Regions from separate parts of the Pseudomonas xantholysinigenes genome, predicted to be linked through region 3. Evidence: riboswitches for the same ligand, from Rfam matches in the RefSeq annotation. Region 3 holds a riboswitch; each other region holds the start of a gene.
What was found. A riboswitch is a leader RNA that binds a small molecule or an ion and turns the genes downstream of it on or off. The one in region 3 is predicted to bind cobalamin.
Positions count from the first base shown of each region.

Region 1: linked by a shared signal. The riboswitch ahead of HU772_RS15005 (TonB-dependent receptor) and the one ahead of HU772_RS12200 (ABC transporter ATP-binding protein) in region 3 are both predicted to bind cobalamin.
Region 2: linked by a shared signal. The riboswitch ahead of cobW (cobalamin biosynthesis protein CobW) and the one ahead of HU772_RS12200 (ABC transporter ATP-binding protein) in region 3 are both predicted to bind cobalamin.

Region 1 covers NZ_CP077095.1:3,382,700-3,387,363, forward strand. Annotated here, with positions in the region: gene lpxO (lipid A hydroxylase LpxO) at 1-514, shown strand, start outside; gene HU772_RS14995 (carboxymuconolactone decarboxylase family protein) at 657-1,001, shown strand; gene HU772_RS15000 (GNAT family N-acetyltransferase) at 1,080-1,649, shown strand; cobalamin riboswitch at 1,792-1,996, shown strand; gene HU772_RS15005 (TonB-dependent receptor) at 2,107-4,227, shown strand.
Region 2 covers NZ_CP077095.1:3,216,468-3,221,131, reverse strand. Annotated here, with positions in the region: gene cobM (precorrin-4 C(11)-methyltransferase) at 1-124, opposite strand, end outside; gene HU772_RS14250 (cobalamin biosynthesis protein) at 154-546, opposite strand; gene HU772_RS14245 (CbtA family protein) at 564-1,256, opposite strand; gene HU772_RS14240 (CbtB domain-containing protein) at 1,267-1,452, opposite strand; cobalamin riboswitch at 1,555-1,723, opposite strand; cobalamin riboswitch at 1,784-1,963, shown strand; gene cobW (cobalamin biosynthesis protein CobW) at 2,064-3,131, shown strand; gene cobN (cobaltochelatase subunit CobN) at 3,135-4,664, shown strand, end outside.
Region 3 covers NZ_CP077095.1:2,720,197-2,724,860, reverse strand. Annotated here, with positions in the region: gene ppk2 (polyphosphate kinase 2) at 1-722, opposite strand, end outside; gene HU772_RS12205 (SEN1982 family lipoprotein) at 947-1,576, shown strand; cobalamin riboswitch at 1,647-1,828, shown strand; gene HU772_RS12200 (ABC transporter ATP-binding protein) at 1,953-2,723, shown strand; gene HU772_RS12195 (ABC transporter substrate-binding protein) at 2,720-3,682, shown strand; gene HU772_RS12190 (FecCD family ABC transporter permease) at 3,679-4,664, shown strand, end outside.

The DNA of each region.
Region 1 (4,664 bases), 660 kb from region 3:
TGAACTGCTGCAAGGCATCGGCTCGGTCAAGGCGGCGATGTTCGCTACCCTGCCGCCAGGCGCCAAGCTGGTGCGCCACCGCGACCCATACGCCGGCTCCTACCGCTACCACCTGGGCCTGGATACCCCCAACGATGACGGCTGCTACATCGACGTCGACGGAGAGAAGTACTCCTGGCGCGACGGCGAAGGCGTGGTGTTCGACGAGACCTACATCCACTACGCGGCCAACACCACCGAGCACAACCGCATCATCCTGTTCTGCGACGTCGAGCGCCCGCTCAAGTACCGCTGGGCGAGCGCCTTCAACCGCTGGTTCAGCCGCAACGTCATGGCCGCCGCCGCCGCGCCCAACGACGCCAGCGACAAGACCGGCGGCATCAACCGCCTGTTCACCCGCATCTACAAGATTCGTGAACGCGGCAAGGCCATGAAAAAGCGCAACCGCACCCGCTACTACCTGGAAAAGTGGGCCGTGGTCGCGGCGCTGGTACTGGTCTTCATCTACATCTGATCGCCCTGCGCAAACCGGCTCCTACCCGCGCGTAGGAGCCGGCCTTGCCGGCGACCTTCGCGTCGCCCCTGTCCCGCCTCCCGAACAGCCCACTTTCGACTAGCCTGAAAGCTCCTGTTGCCAACCTGACAAGGTGAACACGATGAGCATGATGGACTGGGACGCCTACCGTAAGCAGTTGATGGCCGGCATCGGCGATCTCAAGCACCTTTCTCCCGATACCGTGGCCGGTTACATGACCGCCAGCGGTGCCGGCGCCAAGACCAACCACCTCGATGCCAAGACCCGCGAACTGATCTCCCTGGCCGTGGCTGTCACCACCCGCTGCGACGGCTGCATCGCCGTGCATTCGCAGCAGGCGGTCAAGCACGGCGCCACCCGCGAGGAAATCGCCGAGGCCCTGGGCGTGGCGGTGGCGATGAACGCTGGCGCCGCGCTGGTCTACTCGGCCCGGGCCCTGGATGCCGTGGGCAAGTCCGGCGCCTGACCCGGCCAGGCGTCGCCGCCCTTGCGCGGCGGCGCCGCGCCGCCCAGACTGAGCGGCTCAGTACCCGCAGGAACCGCCATGATCCAGATCCGCCCCATGACCCCGGAAGATTTCCAACGCTTCTGGCCCACCTTCCAGGCCATTGTCCAGGCCCGCCAGACCTACGCCTTCGACCCCGGGCTCGACCTCGAGCGCGCCCGCGCGCTGTGGCTGGAAACACCGCTGCGCACGCTGGTGGCCGAGGAAGACGGCGAACTGCTCGGCTCGTACTTTCTCAAGGCCAATGCCGGCGGCCCCGGCGCGCATGTGGGCAACTGCGGCTACATGGTCGGCGAATCTGCCCGAGGTCGCGGCGTGGCCCGGTTGATGTGCGAGCACTCGCAGAAACTCGCCCGCCAGGAGGGCTTCCTGGCCCTGCAGTTCAACTCGGTGGTGGCGACCAACGAAGTGGCCGTGGCGCTGTGGCACAAGCTTGGCTTCGACACCGTCGGGCGCTTGCCCAAGGCCTATCGCCATGCCGAACTGGGCCTGGTGGACTGCCTGGTGATGTACAAGTGGCTGGCCGACGAACCGGTGGTGGAAAAACCGCCACTGCTGATTGGCCGCAAGAACATCGAGGCGCGGGTGTCGCGTCGGCGCGGTCGCTGATCGACACAGCACATGGCACCGCATTGCCTGCTTCGTGGCGGTTCGACGCCCCGATCAATCCGCTGCCACAGGGGCAGCGCATGGTATGAGTCACAGAGGCGCCATTCACTCAAACGATTGACTCCCTGGCGCTTCGATGGTCAGATGCGCGCCAGTTTCAGGTGCCCTGCGCCGCCGCGCGCAAGGTGAAACGGGAAGCCGGTGAGTCGTCCCCACGACAAGTCCGGCGCTGCCCCCGCAACGGTAAGCGAGCGAACCCTTCGACAGACCACTGTGCCTCGGCATGGGAAGGTGAAGGCTTCACGACCCTCGCAAGCCCGGAGACCGGCCTGAGGCTTCACTTGGCAACCCGCGGTGGGCGGGCGCAGGCCGGTATCCGCGTGCGCGCCTGCCTACGCGGTTCGCCTTTGCGTGTTCTTCCACCGGGATCCATTCATTCCTGCAGCAGTGGAACGACATGTCCCGATTCAACAAGCTTCACACCCTGGCGGCGTGCCTCGCCGTCTCGATCCCGGCCCTGGCCGATGAACAGCCCGGTAGCCTCACCCTGCCCTCCACGGCGATCACCGACAACCGCGACCCGCAGGTGGTCGACCTGGCCACCCCAACCCAGGCCGGCTCGCGCCTGAACCTCAGCGCCCTGGAAACACCGGCCAGCACCAGCACGCTGAGCGAAGCGCAGATCCTCGGGCGCAACAACCAGACCGTGCAGGATGCCGTGACCCGCTCACCGGGCATCACCTTCATCGGCACGCCGGGCGACGGTGGCACCGGCCTGTCGGCCCGCGGCTTCAGCGGCCAGAGCTCGGTGATGACCCTGTTCGATGGCTCGCGCCTGTACGCCGGCGCCGGCACCCTGACCTACCCGGTCGACCCGTGGATGGTCGAGCGCATCGATGTAATCCGCGGCCCGGCTTCGGTGCTATATGGCGAAGGCGCCACTGGCGCGGTGGTCAACGTGATCCCGAAAAAGCCTTTCGACGGCGACATCCGCAACCACCTGCGCCTGGGCTACGGTTCCTGGGACCGCCAGCAGCTGGGCCTGGACAGCGGTGGCAGCCTGAGCGAACGCCTGAGCTACCGGCTCACCCTCAACCAGCAGGCCAGCAACGGCTGGGTCGACCGCACCGACTCGCGCAGCCTGGCGCTGTCGGCCGCGCTGCGTTTCGACGCCACCGACGACCTGAGCTTCACCTTGTCCCACGAGCGCGGCGACGCGCAGCCGGCCAACTACTACGGCACCCCACTGATCGACGGCCACCTGCGCGGCAGCCTGCGCAAGAAGAACTACAACGTCAGCAACGACCAGCAGCGCTACCACGACGAGTGGACGCGGCTGAACAGCGACTGGCAGATCAACGACAGCCTCAGCGCCAGCAACCAGCTGTACTACATCAAGAGCCGCCGCCACTGGCGCAATGCCGAGGAGTACGCCTGGGATGCCGACAGCGGGTTGGTCGGGCGCGCCAGCTTCCTGGAAATCAAGCACAACCAGGAACAGATCGGCGACCGCCAGAGCTTCACCTTCGATCACGCGCTGTTCGGCCTGGCCAGCAAGACCGTGGTCGGGGCGGAGTACAACAAGATTCGCTTCAATGTCGACAGCAACTCGCCCTACAACGACGACGGCAGTGACCCACTCGACCCTTGGCAGCCCACCCCCGGCGGTTTCCACAGTGGCTCGCCGCTGCGCCCGCAGATGCTGTCCAAAACCAGCACCTTTGCGCTTTTCGCCGAAAACCGAACGCAACTCACCGAGCGCCTGTCGTTGGTGACCGGCGTGCGCCGCGACCAGAACCATATCGATCGCGACAACCTCGTCGACGGCACCCGCAACGACCGCAGCCTGCGCGGCGGTAACTGGCGCGCTGGGCTGGTGTTCGCGGCCACCGACGATCTGTCGTTGTACGGCCAGTACTCCACCAGCGAGGACGGCGTCGGCGACCTGCTGACCCTGCGACCGGAAGACCGCCTGGAACTGACCGAAGCCAAGCAGACCGAACTGGGCTTGAAACAGCGCTTCTGGGACGGACGTGGCGAGTGGACGCTGGCGGCGTACCACATCGTCAAGAAGAAGTTGCCGGTCTATGACGTGGTCTCCAAGCGCAGCCAGCAAGCCGGCCAGCAGACTTCCGATGGGCTCGAAGCGAGCCTGGAATTGGCATTGGGCAACCAGTGGCAGGTGTCGGCCAACGCCGCGTTGGTGCGGGCCAAGTACGATGATTTCCTGCAACGCAGCGGTGGCGTTGTCTACGACCGAGCCGGCAATCGCCCGCAAGATGTCCCGCACCGAACCGCCAACCTGTGGTTGAGCAAAGGCTTCGGCCAGGCGGTCGACGCCGGCATCGGCCTGCGCTATGTGGACGCACGCTACACCAGTGCCGCCAACGACGCCCAGGTACCGGGCTACACCGTGGTCGACGCCAACCTCGGCTGGCAAGTGCTGCCCGATGTGCGCCTGGGCCTGCAACTGAACAATCTGTTCGACCGCCAGTACGCCCAGTCCAGCTACAGCGGCGAGCAATGGTTGCTGGGCGCGCCGCGGTCGTATTTCGCCACGCTGGACTACAGCTTCTAAGGCCACGGCCTCGAACCCTCGCCATGCGATATTGCAGGCAAACCTGGCACCAGCTACGCCGGTGTTCGCGGCTGAAGCCGCTCCCACAGCAACCGCGCCGGTTTCATGGCATGCACCACACCTGTGGGAGCGGGCTTACCCGCGAACCAAGCGACGCGGTGCCTGGCACCGGCTACGCCGGTGTTCGCGGCTGAAGCCGCTCCCACAGGGACCGCGCCGGCATCAAGCCATGCGCTACACCTGTGGGAGCGGGTTTACCCGCGAACCAAGCGACGCGGTGCCTGGCACCGGCTGCGCCGGTTTCATGGCATGCACCACACCTGTGGGAGCGGGCTTACCCGCGAACCAAGCGACGCGGTGCCTGGCACCGGCTTTGCCGGTGTTCGCGGCTGAAGCCGCTCCCACAGCGACCGCGCCGACCTCAAGGCATGCACCAC
Region 2 (4,664 bases), 500 kb from region 3:
GTACCGCCGGCGGGACCAGGGAGCCTGCGTAGATGATGACCGGACACTGGCGAATCAGGCGCTGGCCCTTGACCGTGATCAGTTCCGGATCGCCGGGGCCGGCGCCGATGAAGTAGACCGTCATGGCGGCTCCTTGCAGATAATGAAGGCGGATTATCCGCCGAACGCCAGTGCCAGGGTAGCGCCGGCAAGGACTTGCCGTGGTACCTGCAGCCTGGGTTGCGACGACGCGCGCGAGGCCAGGGCCAGCGCGGCGCTTTCGGCCACGCCCCAGCAACCGGTCTGGGCAAAGGCGATGGCCGAGCGTTGGCTGAGCAAGGGTTCGAAGGCGAGCAGGTGCGTGGCGTCGAAACAGACGAAGGGCACGCCGAGTCGCTCGGCCAGGGCCAGCAGGCCCGGCTCGCGGGCCTTGGTGTCGATGCTGGCGATGGCGCGCAGGGCCGAATGGGGCAGGGCATGGTTGGCCAGGGTTCTGCGCAACAGCACCGCCAGGGTCTCGACGGGGCAGCCACGGCGACAGCCGAAGCCCGCGTACAGCGCGGGCACTTGGCTGAGCTCGTGCATCAGGCCTGGCGGGCGCGGCGGAACAGCCAGGCGCTGAGCAGGCTCAGGGCCAGCCAGAACGCGGCGTTGGTCAGCCACGAAGCGATCTTGAACTGAGTGGCCAGGGCTTCCGGCGCGAGGCTTTCATGCACCGCAGGCTGCGGTGCGCCGACCACATGGGGGGCTACCAGCAAGACCACACCCAGGGCCTTGAGCAGCCAATGCCGGCCAAACACCAGCAAGGCCAGGCCGGCTGCCGTGGCGGCTGCGGTGCCGATCCACCAGGTCTGGCGCTGGCCGAGGTCGGCGGCCGCGGTCCCGGGTAGCTCGGGAGGCAGGCCCAGAGTCGGCGCCAGGCAGAACACCGCGAAGCCAGCCAGGCCCCACAGCGCACCCGTGGCGGTACGGCCTGGCTCGCGCAGGCTGTACAACGCGGCGAGGATCAGGGCGAAGCCGACTGCCACCACCAGGTTGCCGCCGGTGGTCGACAGCACGCGCTGCCAGCCATCTTCCGGCGCCCAGGCCTCGGCACTGTGCTCATGGCTGTGGCCGGGGGCCTCGTCGTGTTCGTGATGTTCGGCGACTGGGCCGGCGTTCTCGAAGGTTTCCGCCTGGAGAATCAGCGGGGCGACCCAGAAACTTTGCAGCAGGGTCAGCAGCAGGGCGGCCAGCAGCCCGCTGAAACCCGCGGTGCGGGCGATGCGCGTAATCATGCGGGCGTACTCAGTGGCAGGGGAAGGCGGCGCTGTGGCGGGTGTCGTGGGCGGCGTTGTGCACCGCTTCGATGTGCGAGAAGCCCGCGAAGTACACCAGGCACAGGCCCAGCAGGCTGGCACCCACGGCGACGAGCATGCGCTGGCTGAGGCTGACGGGGGTGGCGAGGCTGTGTTTGGCACTGGTGATGGGCATGACGCGTTCCTCTGCTGCTTTTGTTTTGGGCAACGGGCAAGCGCGACGCCCCCGGGCGCGGAGGGCCCAGGGCAAGCGACAGCACCCGCCCACCGCGGGGTTGTTCATCGAGCACCACAGGCCGGTCTCCGGGCTGGCGAGGCGGAGCAGGGCTCCGGTCGCTTACCGTTGCGGGGGCAGCACCGGCTTTGTCGGGGCTTGGTTCCAAGGCCGCGCGACGCACCGGTTTCCCGTTTCACCCCAATGGGGCACCTGAGGGCAGTGCGCTAGCAAATCACGGGGCGTAGCCGGCGTCAATCGCGGCGGCGGTTGACCGCTGTCGGGTGGATGCGTAGCCTTGCCGCTTCGAGGTTCTCAGGCCTGGCCTGAGCTAAGACGGGAACGCGGTACAAGCCGCGGCTGCCCCCGCAACTGTAAGCACTGAAAGGTTCGGCACAGGCCACTGCGCAGGCGCGCGGGAAGGCGCCGGACGGGTGCAAGCCAGGAGACCTGCCTCGCGACGTTTTCGACTTTCAACCGGGCGGGGTGATCCGGTGGCGAACGCGCCCGGCCAGCATGGCCGCGGCCGCCGTCCCGCATGCCCGCGCCATAGCCGCCAAGGGCAACGCGACATGAAAACACTGGCCAAGCTCCCCGTCACCATCGTCACCGGCTTCCTCGGCTCGGGCAAGACCACCTTGCTCCGCCACATGCTCGACAACGCCCAAGGCCGCCGTATCGCGGTGATCGTCAATGAATTCGGCGAGCTGGGCATCGACGGCGAGATCCTCAAGCAGTGCAGCATCGGCTGCACCGAGGAAGAGGCGCTCGGCCGAGTCTTCGAGCTGGCCAACGGCTGCCTGTGCTGCACCGTGCAGGAAGAGTTCTTCCCGGTGATGCGTGAGTTGGTGGCGCGCCGTGGCGACCTCGACCATATCCTGATCGAAACCAGCGGCCTGGCCCTGCCCAAGCCTTTGGTGCAGGCCTTCCAATGGCCGGAAATCCGCAACGCCTGCACCGTCGATGCGGTGATCACCGTGGTCGATAGCCCGGCCGTGGCCGCTGGCACCTTCGCCGCCTACCCGGACCAGGTCGACGCGCAGCGCAAGCTCGACCCCAACCTGGATCACGAGTCGCCGCTGCACGAGCTGTTCGCCGACCAGTTGGCCAGCGCCGACCTGGTGGTGCTGAACAAGGCCGACCTGATCGACGCCGCCGGCCTGGCCAAGGTGCGTGCCGAGGTGGCCGAGGAACTGCCGCCGGCGGTCAAGGTGATCGAGGCCAGCAGTGGCCGCCTGCCGCTCGACGTGCTGCTGGGCGTGGGGGCCGAATCCGAGGCGCATATCGACGGTCGCCGCACCCACCACGATTCGCACCACGACGGCGATGATCACGACGATCACGATCATGATGCCTTCGACTCGATCTCCATCGATCTGCCCGAGGCCGACGAAAGCCTGCTGCTCGATGCCCTGACCCAGCTGGTCGGCGAATTCGGCATCCTGCGCGCCAAGGGTTTTGCCGCCATTCCCGGCAAGCCGATGCGCCTGCTGATCCAGGGCGTGGGCACGCGTTTCGACAAGCACTTCGACCGCGCCTGGCGCAGCGACGAGCCGCGCATCACCCGCCTGGTGCTGATCGGTCAGGACCTCGACGCCGTGCAACTGGAAGCGCGCCTGCGCCAGGCCCTGGGCGCCTGACCCATGCACCTGCTGCGGACCCAGCCCGGCGGCTTCGTGCCGGACGACAGCATCGCCGACCTTGGCCAGACCCCCGCCGAGCTGGTGATTCTCTGCAGCGGCGACTCCCACCTGGCACTGCTCGCCGAAACCGCCGAGCAGTTGCCAAACGATTTTCCCAGCGTACGCCTGGCCAACCCTATGCAGGTGCAGAACCACGCCTCGGTCGACCTGTATGTCGACCAGGTGCTGCGCCATGCCAAGGTGATCCTGGTGTCGCTGCACGGCGGCGTCGGCTACTGGCGCTATGGCGTAGAACAACTGGTGGCGCTAGCCAGTCGTGGCGTGCAGCTGATCCTGGTGCCGGGCGACGACCGCCCGGACCCGGAACTCACCGATCTGGGCACGGTGCGTGGTGCCCAGGCAGAACGCCTGTGGCACTACCTGCGCCAAGGCGGCAAGGCCAACGCGATCAACCTGTTCAACTGCCTGGCCAGTCAATGGCTGGGGCGTGACTACGCCTGGGAAGAGCCCCAGCCGCTGCCGCGCACGGCGGTCTATCACCCGTCACGGCCCAGTGCCCAGTTGCAGGATTGGTACGGCGAGTGGAACCCCGAGTACCCGGTGGCACCGCTGCTGTTCTACCGCTCGCACCTGCAGGCGGCCAACACGGCGTTCATCGATGTGTTCTGCCAGCGCTTGCAAGCGTGCGGGCTCAATCCGTTGCCGATCGCCGTGGCCAGCCTCAAGGAGAGCGCCTGCCTGGGGCAGGTCGAAGCCTGGCTCGATGAGGTGCAGGCCGAGGTGGTGATCAACACCACCGGCTTTGCCCTGTCCAGCCCCGAGCAACCCAACCTGAGGCCGCTGCGTCGCGACGTGCCGGTGTTGCAGGCCATCTGCGCCCAGGACAACCAGCCCGGTTGGGAGCAGAGCGAGCAGGGCCTGGGCGCGCGCGACCTGGCCATGCACATCGCCTTGCCCGAGCTGGACGGGCGCATCATCACGCGCCCGGTGAGTTTCAAGGACCTGGCCTGGCGCAGCGAGCGCAGCCAGTCCGACGTGGTCTGTTACCGCGCCCACCCCGAGCGCATGGACTTCGTCGCCGAACTGGCGCGGCGCTGGGTGACGCTGGCGCGCCTGGACAACCAGGAAAAGCGCGTGGCGCTGGTGCTGGCCAACTACCCGACCCGTGACGGGCGCATCGGCAACGGGGTCGGCCTGGATACCCCTGGCGCCGCGTTGAATATCCTCAAGGCGATGCAGGAGCAGGGCTATCCGGTGGCTGGGCTGCCGGACAGCGGCACCGCGCTCATTCATCAACTGCTGGGCGGGGTGACCAACGACCTCGACCACCTCGATCAACGCCCCTGTGCCCAGAGCCTGAGTCTGGCCGACTACCAGGCGGCCTTCGCCGCGCTGCCCGAGGCCAACCAGCGTGCCGTGCTGGCGCGTTGGGGGGCACCCGAACAAGACCCGATGTTCCGCAGCGGGCGGATGATGATCGCCGGCTTGCGCTATGGCCTGACCTTCGTCGGCATCCAGCCGGCCCGCGGT
Region 3 (4,664 bases):
TCCTTGTAGGGGATCTGCTGCAGCAGATGGCTGATGATGTTCAACCGCGCCTTGCGCTTGTCTTCCGAGCGGGCCATGTACCAAGGCGCCCAGGACGAGTCGGAGGCCGCGAACATGTCGTCGCGGGCGCGGGTGTAGTCGTCCCAGCGGGTGTACGACTTGACGTCCATCGGCGACAGCTTCCACAGCTTGCGCCCGTCGTTGATACGGTCCTGCAGGCGGCGGGTCTGCTCCTGGGCGCTGACTTCAAGCCAGTACTTGATGAGGATGATCCCCGACTCGACCATCATCCGCTCGAACATCGGCACCACGGTGAGGAACTTGCGCGCCTGCTCGTCGCTGCAGAACCCCATGACCCGCTCGACCCCGGCGCGGTTGTACCAACTGCGATCGAAGATCACCACCTCGCCGGCCGCCGGCAGGTGGGTCAGGTAGCGCTGGGCGTACATTTGGGTCTTTTCCCGCTCGGTCGGTGCTGGCAGCGCCACCACGCGGAACACCCGTGGGCTGACCCGCTCGGTGATGGCCTTGATCGTGCCGCCTTTGCCAGCGCCATCGCGGCCCTCGAAGACGATGCACACCTTGAGCCCCTTGGCGACCACCCACTGCTGCAGCTTCACCAGCTCGGTGTGCAGGCGCTTGAGCTCGGCGTCATAGGGCTTGCGCCCGAGTTTTTCCGCGGCGCTGTCCCGCTTGCGTTTGCTGCCGGCGTTCTTGGCCATCGCATGCTCCTCCCCGTCAGGCCCCGACGACGCGGGGCGGATCAGAGCAGTATGGATGAGCATGGGCAAATTGCCGGGCAGTCACCGGTGGCGCGCCGGGCACCAACTGCCAACCGCCGCACAAGCCCGTCGATATGTCGTCTTGCCACGATTGCGGACGCTCTGCCGCGCGGGTTCTAATCCCAGCGCCCTACCCGTGATCGGCAATTCAAGGAAGCCCTACGATGGACAGGAAGCTCATTGCCCCGGCCCTGCTGGCGAGCCTGGTCGGCTGCTCGGACGGCCAGCAGCCCAGCGAAGCCGAGCTGCGCCAGGCGGCCCAGGCCTACCTCGACACCCAGTACCCCTACTGCTTCGTGATCAGCGCCTTTCCCACCCGCACCCGCGACTTCGATGTCGAGGGCACCAACAAGGCCTTGCATGCCCTGGCCCAGGTCGGCGTGGTCAGTGAACGCGAGATCAGCCGCACCGAAGTCCCCGAGCGCCTGTGGCAACCGGCGCGCACCGACATCTACTACGCCTACGACCTCACCGACGAGGGCCGCCGCTACTATAAGGCCGATGCTCGCCAGGGCAAGACCGGGAACATCGGCGGCCTGTGCTTCGGCAAGGCCGAGGTCACCGCCATCAAGGGCTTCAGCGTGCCCGGCGAACAGCAGGGGCGCCGGCAAACGCAGGTCACCTACAGTTACCGGATCAACGAGCTGCCAGCCTGGGCCGCCGACAGCGCGATCCAGGCCGGGATCACCGGCCTCGACCAGGCGCTTGCCAGTGCCAGCAAGCCCCTGGAAGAAACCCGCGCTATGGTGCTCACCGCGCAAGGCTGGGTCCACGAGCGGCTGCTGGCCAATTGAACCTGCGCAGACGCCCCTGAACCTCGGCGCATTGACTCACCCCGGCATAAATGCTCAGATGCGCCCCTGCTTTCAGGTGTCCCAGGCCGCAGCGCCTGGGGTTAAACGGGAAGCCGGTGCCTCGCCCCTGGCGGGAAGTCCGGCGCTGCCCCCGCAACGGTAAGCGAGCCAGGCATTCGACAGACCACTGTGCCCCGAGCATGGGAAGGTGAATGCCCGACGACCCTCGCAAGCCCGGAGACCGGCCTGATTCGCCCATGGCCATTCCCGCGGAGGGCGGGTGCGCTGAGTGTGCCAGGCGCCCTGCCGCCTGCGCGGCTGCCAGCCACCGTCACCGTCGGGTTCATTCCTCCCGTCCTGGTGTCTGTTCATGCCTGTGCCCCTCCTGCGCCTCGAACACCTGCACTGGTCGCCGTCCCCCGGCGCGCCCGACCTGCTGGCAGCGATCGACCTCGAGGTGCGCCCCGGTGAATTCGTCGGCCTGATCGGCCCCAATGGCAGTGGCAAGACCAGCCTGCTGCGCTGCGCCTATCGTTTCAGCCGGCCACGCAGCGGCCGGGTATTGCTCGACGGCGAGGATATCTGGCGGCATCCACCGCGCTGGCTGGCCCGGCGCGTGGCGGTGATGCTCCAGGAGTTTCCCGAAGACTTCGGCCTGAGCGTGCGCGATGTCGTCGCCATGGGCCGCACCCCGCACCTGGGCTGGCTCGACGGCGATGGCCCTGGCGCACCAGTGGACGCTGCCATGCGCCAGTTGAACCTGCTGCAACGCGCCACGCAGGCGTTCGCCAGCTTGTCCGGCGGCGAGAAGCAGCGTGTGCTGCTGGCCCGGGCGCTGGCCCAGCAGCCGCGCCTGCTGATTCTCGACGAACCCACCAACCACCTCGACCCACGCCATCAACTGGCATTGCTGCAGCACCTGCGCGGTAGTGGCCTGGGCCTGTTGGCCAGCTTCCATGACCTCAACCTGGCCGCGGCCTTCTGCGATCGGCTGTACCTGATCGAGCAGGGTCGCCTGGTCAACCACGGCACGCCCGCCGAGGTCCTGACCGAACAGTGCCTGGCCGAGGTATTTGGCGTTCACGCCCTGGTCGACCGGCATCCCATTGGCGATCACCCACGCATTACCTGGATCCGTCACGCATGAAACCCTGGCTTGTTTTACTGCTCGCCTGCCTGCCCCTGTGCACCATGGCGGACAGCTTCCCCGTGACCGTGCGCAGTTGCGACCGCGCAGTCACCTTCACCCAACCACCGCAGCGGGCGGTGAGCCACGATGTCAACCTGACCGGCATGCTCCTGGCCCTTGGGCTGCGCGAACGCATGGTCGGCTACAGCGGCATCAGCGGCTGGAAAAGCCTCGACCCGGCACTGCGCGAGGCGTTGCATGGCCTACCGGAGCTGGCGCCGCGCTACCCTTCGGTGGAGAACCTGCTGGACGTCGACGCCGACTTGCTGTTCGCCGGCTGGAGCTATGGCATGCAGGTGGGCGGGCCGCTCACGCCGCAGCGCCTGGCGCCGTTCGGCATCCCGGTTTACGAGTTGAGCGAATCCTGCTCGCGGATCATGCCCTGGCACCCGGCGAGTCTCGAGGACCTCTACACCGACCTGGGCAACCTCGGGCGGATCTTCGGCGTCAGCGCGCGGGCCGATACGCTGATCGCCGCGTTGCGCCAGCGTGTCGCGCGCGTCAGCGCTGCGATGGCCTCGGTACAGACCAGGCCGCGGGTATTTCTCTACGACAGCGGCGAGGATCGCCCCACCACCTCCGGCAGCCTGGGCATGCCCCAGGCGCTGATCGACAGCGCCGGCGGGCGCAATGTCATGGCCGACGTGCAGGCCAGCTGGACCGAGGTCAGCTGGGAAAGCGTGGTTGAACGCGATCCGCAGGTCATCGTCATCGTCGACTACGGGCCGACCTCGTGGCAGCAGAAACGTGACTACCTACTCCAGCACCCGGCACTGGGCGCAGTCACGGCGATTCGCGAGCGGCGTTTCGTGGTGCTGTCGTACCTGCAGGTGACACCGTCGGTGGAAAACGCCGCCGCCATCGAAACACTCGCCCGGGCATTGCAGCCACAGCAGTTTGCCGGAGCGCAGCCATGAATCCGCTGCGCCAACCCACGGCCTATCGCCTGTTGCTTCTGGCCCTGAGCGCCGCGTTGCTGGGCTCGTGCCTGTTGTCGCTGGGGTTCGGCGCGGCCCAGGTGCCGGCCGCCAAGGTGCTGGAAATCGTCCTGCAGCAACTGGGCCTGGCCCAGGCGGCGGACCTCGGCCGCGGCCAGGCCCAGATCGTCTGGCAGATCCGTGCGCCACGGGTGCTGCTCGGCGCCCTGGTCGGCGCCGGGTTGGCGCTGGTCGGCTGTGCCCTGCAGGCAGTGACCCGCAACCCTCTGGCCGACCCGCACCTGCTGGGGGTGAGTTCGGGGGCGGTGCTGGGCGCGGTGTTGGTGGTGCTCTACCTTGGCCCTTTCGCCGGGGTGCTGAGCTTGCCGCTGGCGGCATTTCTCGGCGCCCTGGGCTGCATGCTGCTGGTCCTTGGCGTGGCCAGCCGACGTGGGCGCCTGGACAGCGAACAGCTGCTGCTGGCCGGGGTCGCGGTGTCATTCGTGGTGATGGCGCTGGCCAACCTGCTGCTGTACACCGGTGATCCCCATGCGGCGAGCTCGGTGATGTTCTGGATGCTTGGCGGGCTGGGGCTGGCCCAGTGGTCATTGCTGTGGCTGCCGGCCTTGAGCGTGCTGGCCGGTTTCATCCTGCTGATGGTGATGGCCCGCGCGCTCAACGCCTTGATGAGCGGCGAACAGACCGCCGTGAGCCTAGGCATCGACACTCGCCGGGTACGCGCCGGCGTGTTCGTAGCCTGCGCCTTGCTGACCGGCGTGCTGGTGTCGCTGTCGGGCGCCATCGGTTTCGTCGGGCTGATGCTGCCGCATATCGCCCGCCGCCTGGTCGGCGCCGAGCATCGTCGACTGCTGCCGGCCTGCGCGCTGCTTGGGGCGCTGTTCGTGGTCTGGGTCGACCTGGCCGCGCGCACCTTGATCGCCCCGCAGGACCTGCCGATCGGTATCGCCACGGCGGCGCTGGG